Regions from separate parts of the Stenotrophomonas sp. YJH_SMC_27 genome, predicted to be linked through region 2. Evidence: riboswitches for the same ligand, from Rfam matches in the RefSeq annotation. Region 2 holds a riboswitch; the other holds the start of a gene.
What was found. Region 2 has a riboswitch for thiamine pyrophosphate ahead of AC5P7R_RS06750 (TonB-dependent receptor). Riboswitches for the same ligand answer to the same signal wherever they lie in the genome.
Positions count from the first base shown of each region.

Region 1: it holds a riboswitch for thiamine pyrophosphate, as region 2 does, so the genes downstream of both, thiC (phosphomethylpyrimidine synthase ThiC) here and AC5P7R_RS06750 (TonB-dependent receptor) in region 2, are expected to answer to the same signal.

Region 1 covers NZ_JCAFTA010000011.1:59,203-67,974, forward strand. The annotation lists gene AC5P7R_RS16215 (winged helix-turn-helix domain-containing protein) at 1-1,078, opposite strand, end outside; gene AC5P7R_RS16220 (ion channel) at 1,338-2,009, opposite strand; gene thiC (phosphomethylpyrimidine synthase ThiC) at 2,103-3,947, opposite strand; TPP riboswitch at 4,030-4,130, opposite strand; gene AC5P7R_RS16230 (BCCT family transporter) at 4,376-5,953, shown strand; gene ggt (gamma-glutamyltransferase) at 6,594-8,309, opposite strand.
Region 2 covers NZ_JCAFTA010000003.1:158,741-167,512, forward strand. The annotation lists gene AC5P7R_RS06730 (hypothetical protein) at 1-451, shown strand, start outside; gene AC5P7R_RS06735 (XVIPCD domain-containing protein) at 564-2,549, shown strand; gene AC5P7R_RS06740 (glycine zipper 2TM domain-containing protein) at 2,796-3,203, shown strand; gene AC5P7R_RS06745 (phosphotransferase enzyme family protein) at 3,329-4,453, shown strand; TPP riboswitch at 4,497-4,592, shown strand; gene AC5P7R_RS06750 (TonB-dependent receptor) at 4,663-6,852, shown strand; gene pnuC (nicotinamide riboside transporter PnuC) at 6,861-7,430, shown strand; gene AC5P7R_RS06760 (hypothetical protein) at 7,536-7,955, opposite strand; gene AC5P7R_RS06765 (Dyp-type peroxidase) at 8,136-8,772, opposite strand, start outside.

The DNA of each region.
Region 1 (8,772 bases), on a different contig from region 2:
CGCGGTAATCCAGCTCACGCCATTGGCCACTGGCCAGATCCAGCACGCGGATGCCGCGATGCGCATAGCGTCCGACCATGCTGCCAAACACCAGCCCCCGGCCATCCGGGGTCCAGTCAAAACTGAGCAGCTCGGTGCCGTCGCAGCGGGTTGCCTGGCGCACGGCACCACCTGTGGCACTGGCGATCAGCACCTGGCAGCCGCCTCCGGCGCTGAATCGTGCAAACGCGATCTCGCGCCCATCCGGCGACCAGCTCGGGAAACGGTCGTTGGCACCGGCCGGAGGCGTCAGCAACTGGCGCGCGGGCGCATTGCCCGAGGTCTGCACCTTGATCGCACCGCCGTCCCCCCCGTCGTCGTTGGCCCCTTCGTAGGCCACCTGGGAACCGTCGGGCGAAAGTGTTGGATACGTCTCAAAACCACTGGTCGCGGTGATCAGCCGGTAAGGCCGCTGCGGGCTGCCGATCACGCGAACGCCGTTCTCCACGGCCGCATCAACCGGTGAACTGGCTTCCGGCGGCTGCCGCAACAGCAGCATCGTCAGCACGATCACCGTGCCAAGCATCAATATGCCGATTGCCAACAGTACCTGGCGCCGGACCCGTCGCCACGCCCGGCGAAGCCCCGGCACCGGCACCGTACCGACCGCGGCCCTGCCACCGGCGTCCGCGGGCGGCAACGGAAGATCGGCCAGCTCGCCGCTGTCCACGGCAGCCTCAGGCGCCTCCAGCACCTGCACCGGCACCAGCAGCCGATAACCGCTCTTGGCGATGGTCTCGATATAGGTCTGGCCGTTGTCGTCGTCGTTGGCGAATGCCTTGCGCAGCTGCGTGACGGCCTGGGTCAGCACGTCATTGGTGGGCAGCGTGTCGGGCCACACTTCGGCAAACAGCTCCTCGCGGGTGACCACGCGGCCGGGCTGCCGCAGCAGAACGCGCAGCACACCCAGCGCTTTCGGCGTCAGCCGGCGCGGACGACGCGCACCTTCAACTTCGACCTCTCGCGAGGACAAAGTGACGACGCATTCGCCAACCTGGATACGGTCAGCCTCGGGCGGCTGGATTTCGCTGCTGTTCATTTTCCGGGATACAGTAGGGACGGGCCTGGGCAGGTTTCACCAGCAATACCGCCCCCAACCGGGGACAACAAAAAGCCAGATTCCGCACACAGCATCGGCGCATACCGCAAAAACAATGAAGCGGGCGAATACTAGCCTATGCGGGTTACCTCGCCTATCGCGTGGTCGACATCCAGGCTCTCTCTCGCCGACGCATTCACATAATTTGCTGCACCATTCGCGCCCTGCGGGGCGCGAAATTTTTATCTGGCGTTCATTTTCACACGCGCCGCAGCATGGTCAATCCGACCAGTCGCGAAACCACCAAAGCCACGTACATCACGCCTGAAAACTGCTCCAGCATGACCAGGGCACGCGCCTGCGGATGCAGGGGTACTACGTCGCTCAAGCCAACACCCGAGAGCAAACTGAAGCTCAGATAAAGCAGTTCCATCCAGGTGCGCTGTGCACCGCCGCCGGAGCCCTGGAAACTGCCCGGATACCATTGTTGGCACACGGCAAAAGCAAATGCGAAGGCCCAGGCCAGCAGCGTGAATGTGGCGCCTGCGGCGAACAGTTCATCGCGGGTGACTTTATGGTCCTGGAGCATGTAGGCAATGAGCGCACCGGCCGTATAGAAGTACAGCAGGCTCTCCAGCAGTTGCGCGGTGGTCAGCAGCGCAGTGCGGTCCAGCAGTGCACCGGCCAGCGAGAACACCACCGAGGGAATGGCCAGCAGCAGTGCCAGCCAGGTGCCCAGCGGGCTGCGTTGCACCACCCACAATGCCAGGCCCAGCACCGCCATGCCGAACATGCCCAGCGCCGCGCGGCCCGCAGCGGTGTCATCCAGCGCGGGGTACAGCAGCACCGCGATCAGCTGGGCGCCCAACAGCCAGGCCGAAGGATGACGGCGGGCAATGGCCAGCCAACGGGTGGTGATGGCAACAGGCATGGCGTCCTTTCCCCAGGAAGATGGGCGGAGGATAGCCAGGAGCGGCGTGATGAGCGGTAGTGCCGGCCGCTGGCCGGCACCCCCGCTTCCGCATCACCCCTGGCGGTAGACCTCGGCACCGGCCGCGCGGAACTCCGCCGACTTCTCCTTCATGCCGGCTTCGGCGTAGTCACGCACATCCTGGGTGATCTTCATCGAACAGAAGTGCGGGCCGCACATCGAGCAGAAGTGGGCCAGCTTGTGCGCATCCTTCGGCAGCGTCTCGTCATGGAACTCCTTGGCCTTCTCCGGATCCAGGCCGAGGTGGAACTGGTCTTCCCAGCGGAACTCGAAACGCGCCTTGCTCAGCGCGTTGTCGCGCACCTGCGCGCCCGGATGCCCCTTGGCCAGGTCGGCTGCGTGCGCGGCAATGCGATAGGCCATGATGCCGTCGCGCACATCTTGGCGGTTGGGCAGGCCAAGGTGCTCCTTCGGCGTCACGTAGCAGAGCATCGCCGTGCCGAACCAGCCGATCATCGCCGCACCGATCGCGCTGGTGATGTGGTCGTAGCCCGGCGCGATGTCGGTGGTCAGCGGGCCCAGCGTATAGAACGGCGCCTCGCCGCACTCGCGCAGCTGCTTGTCCATGTTCTCCTTGATCAGCTGCATCGGCACATGGCCGGGGCCTTCGATCATGGTCTGCACATCATGCTTCCAGGCGATCTTCGTCAGCTCACCCAGCGTTTCCAGCTCACCGAACTGCGCGGCGTCGTTGGCATCGGCGATGCAGCCCGGGCGCAGGCCGTCACCCAGCGAGAAGGTCACGTCATAGGCCTTCATGATCTCGCAGATGTCTTCGAAATGCGTGTAGAGGAAATTCTCCTTGTGGTGCGCCAGGCACCACTTGGCCATGATCGAGCCACCACGGCTGACAATGCCGGTCACGCGCTTGGCGGTGAGTGGCACGTAGCGCAGCAGCACGCCAGCGTGGATGGTGAAGTAGTCCACGCCCTGCTCGGCCTGCTCGATCAGCGTGTCGCGGAAGATCTCCCAGGTAAGCGCCTCGGCACGGCCGTCAACCTTCTCCAGCGCCTGGTAGATCGGCACGGTACCGATCGCCACCGGCGAATTGCGGATGATCCACTCGCGGGTTTCGTGGATGTGCTTGCCGGTGGACAGGTCCATCACCGTGTCACCGCCCCAGCGGATCGCCCACACCAGCTTTTCCACTTCCTCGGCAATGCCGGAGGACACGGCACTGTTGCCGATGTTGGCGTTGATCTTGGTCAGGAAGTTGCGGCCGATGATCATCGGCTCGCTTTCCGGATGGTTGATGTTGTTGGGCAGCACCGCGCGGCCGCGTGCGATCTCGTCGCGCACGAATTCGGGTGTGATCACCTTCTGGATTGAAGCACCGAACGACTCGCCCGGGTGCTGCTGCAGCAGGCCGGCATCGCGGATCGCTTCCAGCCGCTGGTTCTCGCGGATGGCGACGAATTCCATTTCCGGCGTGATGATGCCGCGGCGCGCGTAGTGCATCTGGGTGACATTCGCGCCTGCACGTGCACGGCGCGGCAGGCTGCGCGCAGGGAAACGCACGGCGTCGAGTTTCGGATCAAGCTCGCGGTCGCGGCCGAACGACGAACTCAGGCCGTCGAGCTGTTCGGTATCGCCGCGCTCCTCCACCCAGCTGCGGCGCAGTTCCGGCAAACCGGCCGACAGATCGATGCGCACCTCCGGATCGGTGTACGGACCGGACGTGTCGTAGACCGTGACCGGCGCATTCTCTTCGCCGCCGAACAGGGTCGGCGTGCGGGTCAGCGCGATCTCGCGCATCGGCACCAGCAGATCCGGGCGCGAGCCGGCCACGTGTATCTTGCGCGATCCGGGAATGGGCCGGGTCACGGATTCGGAGAGTTGCTGGGCCTGTTGCTGCAGGGCGGAGAGCTGTGCGTTCATCGGGCATCGTCCAGGAAGGTCAGGGACGAAGCGGCGGCGCACTGCGACCCCGCGCGGACGGTCCTTGGGCGGAGTCCGGGCACGGCTGCATTGCAAAGCTTCCCTACGCCGGTATGAGCCGGATCAGGTTCCAAGGGACTGTCTCAACCGTGGCCACATGGCCCGGTACCCCCGCTTCTTGGTGTGCATTAGAGCATAGAACGTGCTGCGGCCCATGGCTGTTCCATCCACGCACGGCGTGGATCCGCTGTTTCTGTATTAACAGAACCGTGACATCGCATTCAGTAACGTGCACGCGCATCCTGCCGCTGCGGCCGGTGTTTCCTCGCCGCCTTCGCGGCCCCTGCCCGGTCTGTGCTGCATGTCGCCGGCCCCTCGCAGCAAGCTCTGCTCGCTCCCCTCAATCCCTTGATCGGAGAAGCCCCTTCATGGTGTTTCGCGTTTCCATTGCACTGGTTCTGCTGCTGGTGCTGCTCGCCGGTGTTGCACCCGGTCCCTTCAATACCGTGGTGCAGAGCATCCTCGGCGAACTCATCCGCGGCATCGGCTGGCTCTACCTGCTGGTCGTGTTCCTGGCCCTGGTATTCCTGATGTACCTGGCCTTCGGCCGCTTCGGCAACCTGCGCATCGGCGGAGAGGACGCCGAACCGGAGTTCTCGCGGGCCAGCTGGATGTCGATGCTGTTCGCTGCCGGCATGGGCATCGGCCTGGTGTTCTGGGGCGCCGCCGAGCCCATTTCGCATTTCAGCAAACCACCGGAAGGGCTTGCTCCGCAGAGCCTGGATGCGGCACGCGCCTCGATGCGCTATGCATTCTTCCACTGGGGCCTGCACCCGTGGGCCATCTACGCGCTGATCGGGCTGGCAATGGCCTGGTTCCAGTTCAACCGCAACGGCCGTGGCCTGGTCAGCGACATGCTGCAGCCGATCATCGGCCGCCACCATCGCGGCTGGATCGGTCGGGTGGTCAACATCGCTGCAGTGGTCGCCACCGCGATCGGTGTCGCGACGACGCTGGGCTTCGGCACCATCCAGATCGCCGCCGGCATCGAGCGCGTGTTCGGCGTGCAGGCTACCGTCCCAGTGCAGATGACCATCATTGCCGTCGCCTTCGTGCTGTATATGGCGTCCACCGCCAGTGGCGTGGAGCGGGGTGTGAAGTGGCTGTCCAATTTCAACCTGGCGTTGGCTGCCCTGCTGGCAGCCATCCTGCTGGTGCTGGGGCCGACCGGCTTCATCTTCGATACGTTCACCACCACGCTGGGCTCCTACCTCAACCAGCTGGTGACGATGAGCCTGCGCATGTCACCGTTCTCCGGCAGCACCTGGGTGGCGGACTGGACAATCTTCTACTGGGCCTGGTGGATCTCGTGGGCACCGTTCGTGGGCTCGTTCATCGCACGCATCTCGCGCGGCCGCAGCGTGCGCGAATTCGTGATCGGTGTAGTGCTCGCGCCGACGCTGCTGGGCTTCTTCTGGTTCGCGGTGTTCGGCGGCACCGCGCTGTGGGCGCAGATCTTCGGCCATGCCGACCTGGTGCAGGCGCTGGGCAATGGCTACGAGACGGTGCTGTTCACGCTGTTCGACAGCATGCCGCTGCCGCTGCTGCTGTCGTGCATCGCACTGGTACTGCTGATGATCTTCTTTGTAACCTCGGCCGACTCGGCGGTACTGGTTCTGGCCAGCATGTCCACTGACGAAGCAGGCGATCCTCCGTTGAAGCGCAAGCTGGCCTGGGGCATCGCCGTGGCGTTGATCGCAGCGGCGTTGCTGCTGGCCGGTGGCCTGGATGCACTGCAGGGCATGATCACGATTGCGGCGTTGCCATTCGCGCTGCTGATGGTGCTGGTGATGGTGTCGCTGTACCGCGTGCTCGACCAGGAGTACACGCGTGAGCGGCGGCAGGCGCAGCGCCAGCGGCACATGATCGATGCGTGGATCGCACGCGAGATGGCGGCGCAGGAGGAAACCCAGGCGGAGGCAGCGCGCGCGCACGATCAGGATTGAGGGGGTTTTGCAGCCTGCGGCTGCACCGCTTTTTTCAAGCAACGGCAACAACAACTTCAAAAGCGGCTCTGGATTTCTGCTGGTTTGGCGGGGAGGGGGCCGATGGCGAGACACGCCGCAAGTACGTCCCTGTAGGCTCGGCCACGGCATCCATGCCGTGGACGGTCCCGCCATCGGCCCCCTCCCCGCCTCCGGCAATTTCCCGGTGACGGCAGTAGATCCACGCCATGCGTGGATCAGGTGTATCGGAAAACAAGAAGGGGTCGGATCCGTTTTCCTTCGGAAAACGGGTCCGACCCCAACCCACAGCGCGCGGCTGTTGCTGTTGCTGTTGCCTTTGCTCTTGATCTTCTTCTTTCTCTTCCTGCGGTGGCGGCCGCAGGAAACTGTCCGTGGCCGGGCGGGTGGGTTGGCTGGGGGCGTGAGCCGCATGGGCCCGAGGCATGCCTCGGGCGGGTTGGGCCGGATGCCCAACCCCGGTCTTGCCGTGTGCGCAGGACAGTGCACACGAGCAAGCGGCGACCGAGCTTACATGGACGTACTTGCAGCGGCCCCCAGACAATCCACCCGCCCGGCCAAACCAAGCATCACTGAAACCCTCACCACCGCAGAGGGGGCTCAGCCCGGTGGCCGGAAAACCTCAATACCCCGCCGCCTGCCCATCCTTGCGGCTCTCCGAAGCACCGTAGTAAACCCCGGTCTCGGGATCACGCATGATCGCTTGGTACCCGCCATACGGGCCATCGGCGAACACGATGCGATGCCCCTTGCGCATCAGCGCGCGCACCGTCTCGTACGGGAAGCCGGTTTCCAGATTCACTTCACCACCGTCGGTCATCGCCGTGGCCTGACCCGTCGGTTCAGTCGAGCCTTCGTGCTGGATGCGCGGCGCATCACCGGCTTCCTGCAGGTTCATGCCGAAGTCCACCAGGTTCATCACGATCTGCGCGTGGCCCTGCGGCTGCATCGCGCCGCCCATCACGCCGAAGCTGGCATACGGCTTGCCGCCCTTGGTGATGAACGCCGGAATGATGGTCTGGAAGGGGCGCTTGCCCGGCGCGTAGCCGTTGGGATGGTTCTCCTGCAGCACGAACATCTCGCCACGATCCTGCAGGATGAAGCCCAGCCCCGGCGGCGCCATGCCGCTGCCCATGCCGCGGTAGTTGGACTGGATCAGCGAGACCATCATGCCGTCGGCGTCGGCCACGGTCATGTAGATCGTGTCGCCCTCCTCCAGCTGCTTCGGCGTGCCCGGCTGCACTTCCTTCAACGCCTTGTCCATCGAGATCAGCGCGCGGCGCTGCGCGGCGTACTCCTTGGAGATCAGCTTCTGCACCGGCGCCGGCTGGAATGCCATGTCGGCGTAGAAGCGTGCACGGTCGGCGAAGGCCAGCTTCTTCGCTTCGACGAACAGGTGCACGTGCTCGGGTGAGCCGAACGGGATCTTCGAGAAATCGTAGCCTTCCAGCACGTTGAGGATCTGAAGCGCGGCAATGCCCTGGCTGTTGGGTGGCAGCTCCCAGACGTCGTAGCCACGGTAGTTGCTGCTGACCGGCTCGACCCATTCACCGTGGTGCTCGGCCATGTCCTGATAGCTCAGGTAGCCACCGTTGGCCTTGAAATAGTCGCCGATGGTGCGGGCGATGTCACCCTTGTAGAAGGCGTCGCGTCCGCCATCGGCGATCTTCTGCAGCGTGCTGGCCAGATTCGGGTTCTTCCACATCTCGCCCTTGCGCGGGGCGTGGCCGTTGATCGTGAACTGCTCCTTGAAGCCCGGGTACTGCGACAGCTTGGGTACCGAGCGGTCCCAGTAGTAGGCGATCACTTCGGCCACCGGGTGGCCCTCGCGGGCGTAGCGGATGGCCGGCGCCAGGTTGTCGGCCATTGGCTTGCGGCCGAAGCGTTCGTGCAGCGCGAACCAACCATCGACCGCGCCGGGCACCGACACCGGCAGCGGGCCGGTGGCCGGAATGTCCTTCAGGCCACGGCGCTGGAACTCGGCCAGGGTGAGCGATTTCGGCGAGCGCCCCGAGCCGTTGTAGCCATAGAGCTTCTGCGTCTTCGGGTCCCAGACGATGGCGAACAGGTCGCCGCCGATGCCGTTGCCGGTGGGCTCCATCAGGCCCAGCGCTGCGTTGGCCGCGATGGCGGCATCCACCGCCGAGCCACCGCCCTTCATCACGTCCAGCGCGATCTGGGTGGCCAGCGGCTGCGAGGTGGCGGCCATCGCATGGGGGGCGATCACCTCCGAACGGGAGGCGAAGGTGTGGCCGGTAATGCGGTCGGCGGCAAAGGACAGCGCGGGCACGGCAGCCAGCACGGCGGCGAGCAGGGAACGGGCAAGGCGTCGGGACACGGTCGAGTTCCGATGGACGGGTGGTTCCCCGATCTTCGCCGCTGCGGCCTTCACGCGGTATCGGACAGACGTCATGGACGTTGATCCTGGGGTGGAAGAATTCAACGGATTCCGCGCAAAAACCACCCAGAAAGGAGTGAATTCGGGTTCACCGAAACACTTTCAGCAGCAACCATCCTTGTGCCGCAAGCGATTGCGCTGGATTCACTGGAAACCGATAAAAAAACCGTCGCGAGGGTTGACACCGCCAAAACGGCTGTGTTTCTCTCGATCACATGTTGCATCACAACACGCCCCTGCGAACCCACATTGAAGCCGCCGACACCGGCGCCGCCTCGCTGCGTTCGATTCTTGTGCTCGTACTTATTACCCAGCCACCAGGTGCGGGACGAGCCAGCGTGTAAGCAACAAACACACCGGAACTCATCAAAACCCGCACCCGCCCCGGTGCGGGTTTTTTCAT
Region 2 (8,772 bases):
ATGGACCATCGGCGCACTGGGCGCTTACGACAAGGCCGACGATATCGATACCCGGCGCAAGCTGCTTGAACATCGAACCGCCGACGGTCGCCTGTTGCTGGCGGTGCCGACCAGCAGCTTCGACCGCGGCATCAGCAGCACCGGCTATGCACTGCTGCTGTTCAACCCCAAGCGCAGCGAAGACGACGTGGACAGCAAGGTCTGGCGCTATGTCGGTTCGGTGCGTACGGGCGAGGACAACAGCGCCGCCTGCGACGAAGGCAACGTGATGCCCTGCACCGGCAGCGACGGCGAACTGGCCTTCGCTGCCGACGGCAACGGCCTGCCGCGACTGACCGTGACCTTCAAGGGCACCACCCTCGAAGGCCCCGGCAGGACCCGCACCCTGGGTGCCGGCGACACCGTGCACTACACCTTCGACAGCGCGACCCAGCAGTACCTCGCGCGCTGAAAGCACCCGCCACGCGCGGGTCCCCTGTTGACCGACATGTTCTTGACTCACGGATGAGTCCGGTTGGCGATTCGCGGCATGCGCCGCTCCATCAACCCCGAGGAAAAACGTCATGGCACAGCATGACTACAGCAGAAAGGAAGTCCTGGACATCGTCGAGCAGGTCGCCAGGCAGAAGAGCATTCCGGTCGACGACTTCATGCGCTTCGCGTACATCGAGACCGGTGGCACGTTCAACGAGCGCGCCCACAACGCGTCATCCGGCGCCAAGGGCCTGTTCCAGTTCGTGCCCGGGTCCGCACGCCAGTACCACCTGACCGGCCACGAGTTCGACCCCACCCGCAACACCGAAGCGGCCGCGCAGATGTACCAGGACAACCTGGACTCGATGGCACGCCGCAACGAGCGCACCGGCCACCCGTACCTGTCCGGCGACAGTACGCCGACCGGGCTGGACCTGTACCTGGCCCACCAGCAGGGCAGTGCCGGCTATGGCTCGGTGCAGACCGCCATTGCCACCGGCACCTTCGGCGTGGTCCGCAACAGCCACGGCGACGAGATCAACATGCGCCGCAACGTGCTGAACCAGATCGGGTCGGACGCGAAGGCGCTGACCGGCCACAGCCTGGCCGAAATGCGCGGCATGAACGATGGCGACCTGGCACGGGCCTTCTCCAGCTACTACATCCACAAGTACGCAGCGATCAGCATCCCGGAAAAGAACATCGAACCGCAGGCGGTGGCACAGGGCCAGGCCCCGGCCGCGCCTGCACAGGCCAGCGCAGCCGTGGCGGCCGGTGCTGCCACGCTGGCGGCAACCGCAACAGCCGCTGCCGCGCCGAAACCGGGCATCGAACTGCAGGCCGCCTACGAGGCCGGCGTGAAGTACGACGATGTGAAGTACGCCATCAACATTCCGGGCCACGCGCTGTACGTACCGGGCAAGACCGGCAAGAACGTGGACCAGGGTTACATCGATTGCTCCGGCTGGGTCGGCACGCTGCAGAACCGGACCATGGACGAGATCAACCAGAAGGCCGGGCATGCGGTGTTCAGCAAGGCCGATCGCATCGACCTGGGCAACCTGGGTTCCGGCGGCATCGTGCGCAAGGCATTCGACCAGTCCGGCGTGCTGCTTGACCGCGACGCGATCCTCAAGCCCGGTGCGCTGAAGGAAGGCATGATCATCGGCCTGGATACGGCCAGGACCCGCCATGAACACTGGAACGGCATCGACCACATCGTGATGGTGGTGCGCGACCCGAACACCGACAAGCTGCTGATCAGCCAGTCCACCGGCAGCAAGGGCGTGCACACCATGCCGGTGGAGGACTACCTCAAGCAGGTGAAGGACCACCCGCACTGGAAGCTGTTCGCGTCCGATCCATTGTCCAAGGCCCGTGACCTGCTGGAAAACCGCACCCAGTCGCACGAGCAGACCCAGGGCAAGGCCAACGCCGAGCACAAGGCGGCCGCCACGCCGCACGCCGAACTGTACAAGCAGGGCGCACACAGCGAGGGCGTGCGCAAGGTGCAGGAGCAGCTGGGCCACCTGGGCTACGTCGGCGCCGACGGCAAGCCACTGGTCGAGGATGGCCGCTTCGGCCGCAACACCGACGCGGCAGTGCGCCAGCTGCAGAAGGACAACGGCCTGGTCGTCGACGGCATCGTCGGTCCGAAGACGCTGGAAGCGATCAAGGAAGCACGCGAACGGCCCTTGCTGAACGACGAGCGGCACCCACGCAATCCGATGTACCTGCAGGCCACCGAGGGCCTGGAGCGGCTGCCGGCAGGTACCTTCAAGGATCGCCACGCGCTGGAAAGCGCCGCCGCGGCCCTGACCAAGGAGGCGCATGCCGCCGGCCTGCAACGCATCGACACAGTGGTGCCGAGCCCGAACGGTGAGCGCCTGTTCGCCGTGCAGGGCACGATCGGTGACCCGGCGGCCAGCCGCGTGGCGGTGGAGACCCGTGCCGCCAGCGAGCAGAGCCTGGCGCTCAGCAGTGGTGCCGTGCAGGGCGCCCCAAACGTGCTGCACCAGCAGCAGGATGCCCAGCAGGAGCAGGCCCGGCAGGCACAGAAGGCGATGGGCGTCTAAGCCCGCAGCGCCTTGGGAGAGAAGGGAGGGCCACGTCCGCGTGGCCTTTTCCCTTTCTGCCAGCTGAGCGGCCGGGGCCGCTTTCAGCCTTGCTTCATGCCGCCTGCCGCTAGATGAATGCGCAAGCCGCACGGTGGACCAGGCAATGTTCCGGCAATGTTGGAACGCCAGCGTGGACACCACGGCAGCCGGGGCGCCCCGCGCCCTCCCTGCCCAGCGTGGCATGCACCTCACAGGAGAACGAACATGCTCAGTACTTCCGCACTCAGCTTCCGTGGTCTGGCGATGGCTCTGGCATTGGTGGCCAGTGTGGCCGTGGTCAGCGATGCCAGCGCGATGTCGAGGAAGGACAAGCGCACCCTGGTCGGCGCCGTGGTCGGTGGCGTGGCCGGCAACCTGCTCTCCAACGGTGATCCTGCCGCCACCGTGGGCGGCGCCGTGGCCGGCGGCGCGATCGGCAACCTGACCACCTCCGACCGCCGCGACCGTCGTTACTACGACAACCGCCGCTATGACGACCGCTACGATCGTCGTTACGACCGTGGCTATTACCGCAGCGGCTACTACGACCGCGGTGACAACCGTCGCTGGCAGCGCGAGCGCTACTACGACAACCGCTACTACCACGACCGCGGTCGCCATCGCGGCTGGTAAGCGGCACGGCATCTCCCGTGCCGATGCACGGACGGGCGGGTCGATGACCCGCCCGTTTGCGTTGGCCACGTGCATGGCGTTGAATGCGCAGCCTTGGATGCGACTTTCCCCACCGGGGCTGCGGCATGACTTCTTCCTCCCACCGCGTGCAGGGCCTGAACAACGACGAGGTTGCTGCCGACTGGCCACCGATCAGCGCGGCGGACATTGCGTGGCTGCGCCAGCGCTACCCTCAGCTGGACGAGCAGAGCCAACCGCGCTGGCACAGCCCGCGGCCACTGTCGGCCGCCGCCATCGTCAATGGCAGGGACGGCGCGGTGTTCATCAAGCGCCACCACCACAGCGTGCGCAGCGCGGCCTGCCTGGAAGAAGAACACCACTTCATCGCCCATCTCGCCGCCGCCGGCGTGCCGGTAGTACAGGTGCTGCCGGCCACCGATGGCCACACTGCCGTCGAGCATGGCGAATGGACCTTCGAGCTGCATGCGGTTGGCGTCGGTGAGGACCTGTATCGCGACGCGGTGTCGTGGTCGCTGCTGACCGATATCGCGCAGGCCCGTGAAGCCGGACGCGCACTCGCACAGCTGCACCGTGCCGCCGCCAGCTACCACGCGCCCCAGCGCAGCACCCATGTGCTGGTCGCGCGCGACGATCTGATCCGCGCCGACGATCCGATCGCGGCCATCAAGGCAGGGCTGCACGAGCGCCCCGCGCTGGCCCGCTATCTCGCGCGCATTCCGTGGGAAGCGCAGCTGCAGCGTGACGTGCTGCCGTGGCATGCCGGCCTGGCCAAGCGCCTGCGCGACGAGCCGCGGCTGTGGGCCCACAACGACTGGCATGTTTCCAACCTGCTGTGGCGCGATGGGCAGATCAGCACCGTGCTGGATTTCGGCCTGGCCTCGCCCACCAGCGCACTGTTCGACCTCGCCACCGCGATCGAGCGCAACGCGGTGGCGTGGCTGGAGCTGGAGCGCGGCATGGAGGCGGTGCGCATCGATATCGCGCTGGCCCTGCTCGACGGCTACCGCCAGGTACTGCCGCTGTCGGCGGCACGCGTGCACCTGCTGGCCGACCTGCTGCCGATGGTCCATTTCGACTTCGCACTGTCCGAAGTGGAGTACTTCGAAGGTGTCACCGGCTCGACCGCGAATGCCGACGTGGCGTGGCAGCCCTTCATGCTGGGGCACCCGGCGTGGTTCCACAGCGCGCCGGGACAGGCATTGCTGCAGGCCCTGCACGCGGCAGCCTGAAGGGCGCCGGCTCGCAAATCCGTACCATTTGTAGTGAAATGGTCACCTGAAGCGGGGGTGCCTGGATCTGCCAGGCTGAGAGAGTCCCTTGGAACCTGATCCGGTTTGCACCGGCGTAGGGAGCTTTGAGCCGCAGCCACACCCCCGTCATGGGCCGGTGCACCTGCGCGCCGTCGCTTCGTCTCCCTTGTTGTCCGAAGACGAATCGAATGAACCGCTGCCTGCGCCCCACCCTGCTCTCCCTCGCCCTCTGCGCCGCGCTGCCGCTGCACGCCAGCGAGGCCGAGGCGTCCCCCGATGCGGCTGCCACCGGCGCCGAGCATTCGCCGACCGAACTGGCAGCGGTGCGCGTGCAGGCCGGCAAACCGAAAGCCGATACCTCGCGCGTGAACGCCTTCGGTGGCGGCAGCTGGAAGGACACGCCGGCCTCGGTGAACGTGCTCGAGCGCGACTATCTCGACCGTCGCCAGGTGCGTTCGCTGTCCGAGCTGGCCAGCAACGATGCCTCGCTCGGTCATGCGTATGCGCCGGTGGGTTACTACCAGAACATCGCCATCCGTGGCTTCGCGCTGGACGCCGCCACCGGCTACCGCTTCAACGGCCTGTCCATCGCCGGCGAACAGCGCCTGGCGCTGGAGAACGTGCAGTCGGTGGAGATCCTCAAGGGTGAAGCCGGCCTGGCCGCAGGCGTGATGGCACCGGGTGGCATCATCAACTACATCGGCAAGCGCCCGGCCGAAGTGCGCACCGCCACGCTCGGCACCGATTCGGAAGGCTCGCGCTACGTCGCCGTCGATGTCGGCCACTGGATCACCCCGCGCTTCGGCCTGCGCCTGAATGCCGCGTGGGATTCCAGCAATTCCTATGTCGAGCACGCCGATGGCCGCCGCAATTTCTACTCGCTCGCGGCCGACTGGCTGATCGGCGAACGCGGCAAGCTGGAGGTGGACGCCAATTACCAGACCAGTTCGCAACGTTCGGTGTCCGGCTACCAGCTGCTGGGCGCGCGTGACCTGCCGCGCGGCGTCGACCGCGAGCACCTGCTCGGCTACCAGCCGTGGCAGCGCCCGGTGGATATTGCCAGCACCAACATCACCGCGCTGCACACCTACGATTTCAACGACGCCTGGCAGTCCCGCGTGTCGGTCGGCCACAGCCGGTCGGTGATCGATGACAACGTCGCCTTCGCCTATGGCTGCTACTACGCCGTGCAGTGCGCCGATGGCAGCGTGCCCGGCAACTACTTCGCGCCCAATGGCGACTACGACGTCTACGACTACCGCAGCCCGGACGACACCCGCCGCAACCAGCAGGCCCGTGCCGAGCTGCGCGGCCGTTTCGAGACCGGCAGCGTCGGCCATGAGCTGACCCTCGGTGCCGACTACTTCCGCCGCACCGTGGACAAGCGCCCGAGCGTCAACGAGTACGTCGGCACCAGCAACATCCACGAGGCACCGGTGCCGGTGTTCGAGCCGTCGCCGAAGATGCCCGGCCCGTCCGCACGTCGCCTGGACAGCCGCCAGACCGCCTTCTTCGCGCTGGACCGGATGAGCTTCGGTGACGACTGGCAGTGGCTGGCCGGTGGCCGCTTCGTGCGCCTCGATGAGCGCGCCTACGACAAGCGCGGCACCCCGCAGCGGCACAGCCGCCTGTCACGCTTCCTGCCGCAGACCGCGCTGGTGTGGAAGGCCACCGACCAGCTCAACGCCTATGCCAGTTACGTGCGCGGCATTTCGCTTGGCCAGGAAGCGCCGTTCTGGACCAGCAATGCCGACACCTTCCTGCCGTCGGTGCAGTCGCGCCAGCTGGAAGTGGGCGTGAAGTACGTGCCGGTCGAGGCGTTGACCCTGGGTGCGGCCGTGTTCCGCATTTCGCAGCCGTACCAGTACGCCAGGCCGGACAACAGCGACGTGGGCTACACCTTCGTCGAGGAAGGCACCCAGACCCACACCGGCCTGGAGCTGACCGCCAACGGCCAGCTGACCGACGCATTGCAGATCGTGGCCAGTGCCAGCGTGCTGCAGGCGCGTGCGCGCGACACCGGCACGCCGGCTTATGAAGGCCATCAGCTGGTGAATGTGCCGAAGGTGCGGGCCAGCGTGCACCTGGCCTACGCGCTGCCGTTCGTGCAGGGCCTGGATGTCACTGGCGGCTGGCGTTATGCCGGTGCCAACGTGGCACGCGCCGACGGCGGCGTGCGCGCACCGGACTACTCGGTGTTCGACGCTGGTCTGCGCTTCCAGCATCGCCTGCACGAGCGTGCGGTGACCTGGAACCTGTCGGTGGACAACGTGTTCAACCGCTTCTACTGGCGCGATACCGGCAGCAGCGGCGGTGACTACTACCTGTTCCCCGGCGCACCGCGACAGGCCCGCCTATCGGTGACGTTCGCGCTGTGAGCGGCGTGATGCTCGAGTGGACCGCCGCACTGTGCAGCATCCTTGGCGTCTGGCTGATGGCCCGGCGCCGGCTGGTGGCGTGGCCGGTGGGCCTGCTGTCGGTGACGCTGTACGGGCTGGTATTCGCCGAGGCCAAGCTGTACTCGGATACCCTGCTGCAGGTCGCCTTCGGTGGCTTCCTGGTCTACGGCTGGCTCAACTGGCGGCAGCATGCCGCCGACGAGGGCAGCATCCGCATCGTGCCGCTGGCGCGCGGCACGCTGCTGCGCGACCTGGCCATCGGCCTGTGTGGTGGCGTGGCGCTGGGTGCAGCCATGCACAGCTTCACTGATGCCGCCCTGCCGTGGTTGGACGCGCTGCTGACCGGTCTGAGCCTGGTCGGGCAATGGTGGCAGGCACGCCGCCACGTGGCCTGCTGGTGGGTGTGGATCGCGGTGGACGTGGTCTACGTGGGCGCGTACCTGTTCAAGTCGCTGCACGTGACCGCCGCGCTGTACGTGTTCTTCCTCGGCCTGGCCGTGTTCGGCCTGCGCGCATGGAGCGCCGCCGCGCGCGAGCCACAGGTGGCAACGCAGTAGAGCCACGCCATGCGTGGCGGGCTACCGGTAGTCGCCAACCTGGGTTGCCGCGCGCCTGCCGACCAAGGTCGGCATCTACCCACCACATCCACGCATGGCGTGGATCTACTTCGGCTCCAGCAACAGGCCCAACCGCAGCGGCTGGCGCATGTCGGCCGGCGGGGCTGCCTGCAACGGCGCGCCCTGCAGCGTCGCGCGCAGGTCTGCGTCGACCTGGGCGTCACCCAGGCTGTCGAATTCCAGCTTCGAGATGCGGCCATCCGCCGCGATCCACACGCTCACCGGCAGCGGCGTCGGTGCGTCCGGATGTGCCTGCAGCCATTCCAGCACGCGCTGCGCCTGCGGGTCCTGCTCCTGCTGCAGGCGCTGCTGCAGCTGGCCACCGACCGCAGCGGCGTAGGCCATCCAATGCGCAGGGGCGTCCTGCGCGGACACCGCGGCGCTCCCCAGTGCCAGCGCACCGAACACCGCGGCCAGCGGCCGCCACCAGCGGCGTGCGCCGGTTGTGTTCCTTGCCATCGCCATCGCCCGCCCCTGCGCTCTCATCCAACGGCTGATGGTCGGGGCGGCAGATGACAGGCAGATGGCGGCACAGTAGAGCCACGCCATGCGTGGCTGCTACGGGCAACGTGCGTACCATCCACGCGTGGCGTGGATCTACTGGAACAGAGCGGCCAGTAGCATGCGCAAGGACGAGAGCCGCGATCAGTCGCCCAGATCGGCCAGCACTTTGCGCGAGGGCGCGAAGAAGGTCACGCCGGTGGTGGCGGTGGAGAAATCGAGGATGCGGTCGTGCAGCGGCGCGGGATTGCCGATGAACATGCGCTCGAGCATCTTCTCGATCACCCACAGGCGGCGCGTGTAGCCGATGAAGTAGGTGCCGTATTCGCCGCGGCCCGGGTTGGCGAACGGCATGTTGTCGCGCAGGATCTCGTGCTCGCCGTCGGCGTCCTCGATGGTGCACAGGGTCTTGTGCGATTTCTGCGCATCGGCCGGTGCATCGTCCAGCTCGATGTTGTCGTGCTTGGTGCGGCCGATGATCGCCTCCTGCGCCTCGGTCTTCTGCGCGCGCCAGGCATCGAGATTGTGCAGGTACTTCTGCACCACCACGTAGCTTCCGCCGGCATGTTCCGGGTCTTCCTCACCCACGATCGTGGCTTCCGGCAGCGACAGCCCTTCCGGGTTGGCGGTGCCGTCGACGAAATCGAGCAGGTCGCGGCCATCGAAATAGCGGAAGCCAGCCACGTCATCGACCGCTTCCACCGCATCCCCGAAGGCCATCAGCAGGTTGCGCTCGAACGCCACGATCAGGTCCATCGTGCGTGCACGGATGTGGTACAGC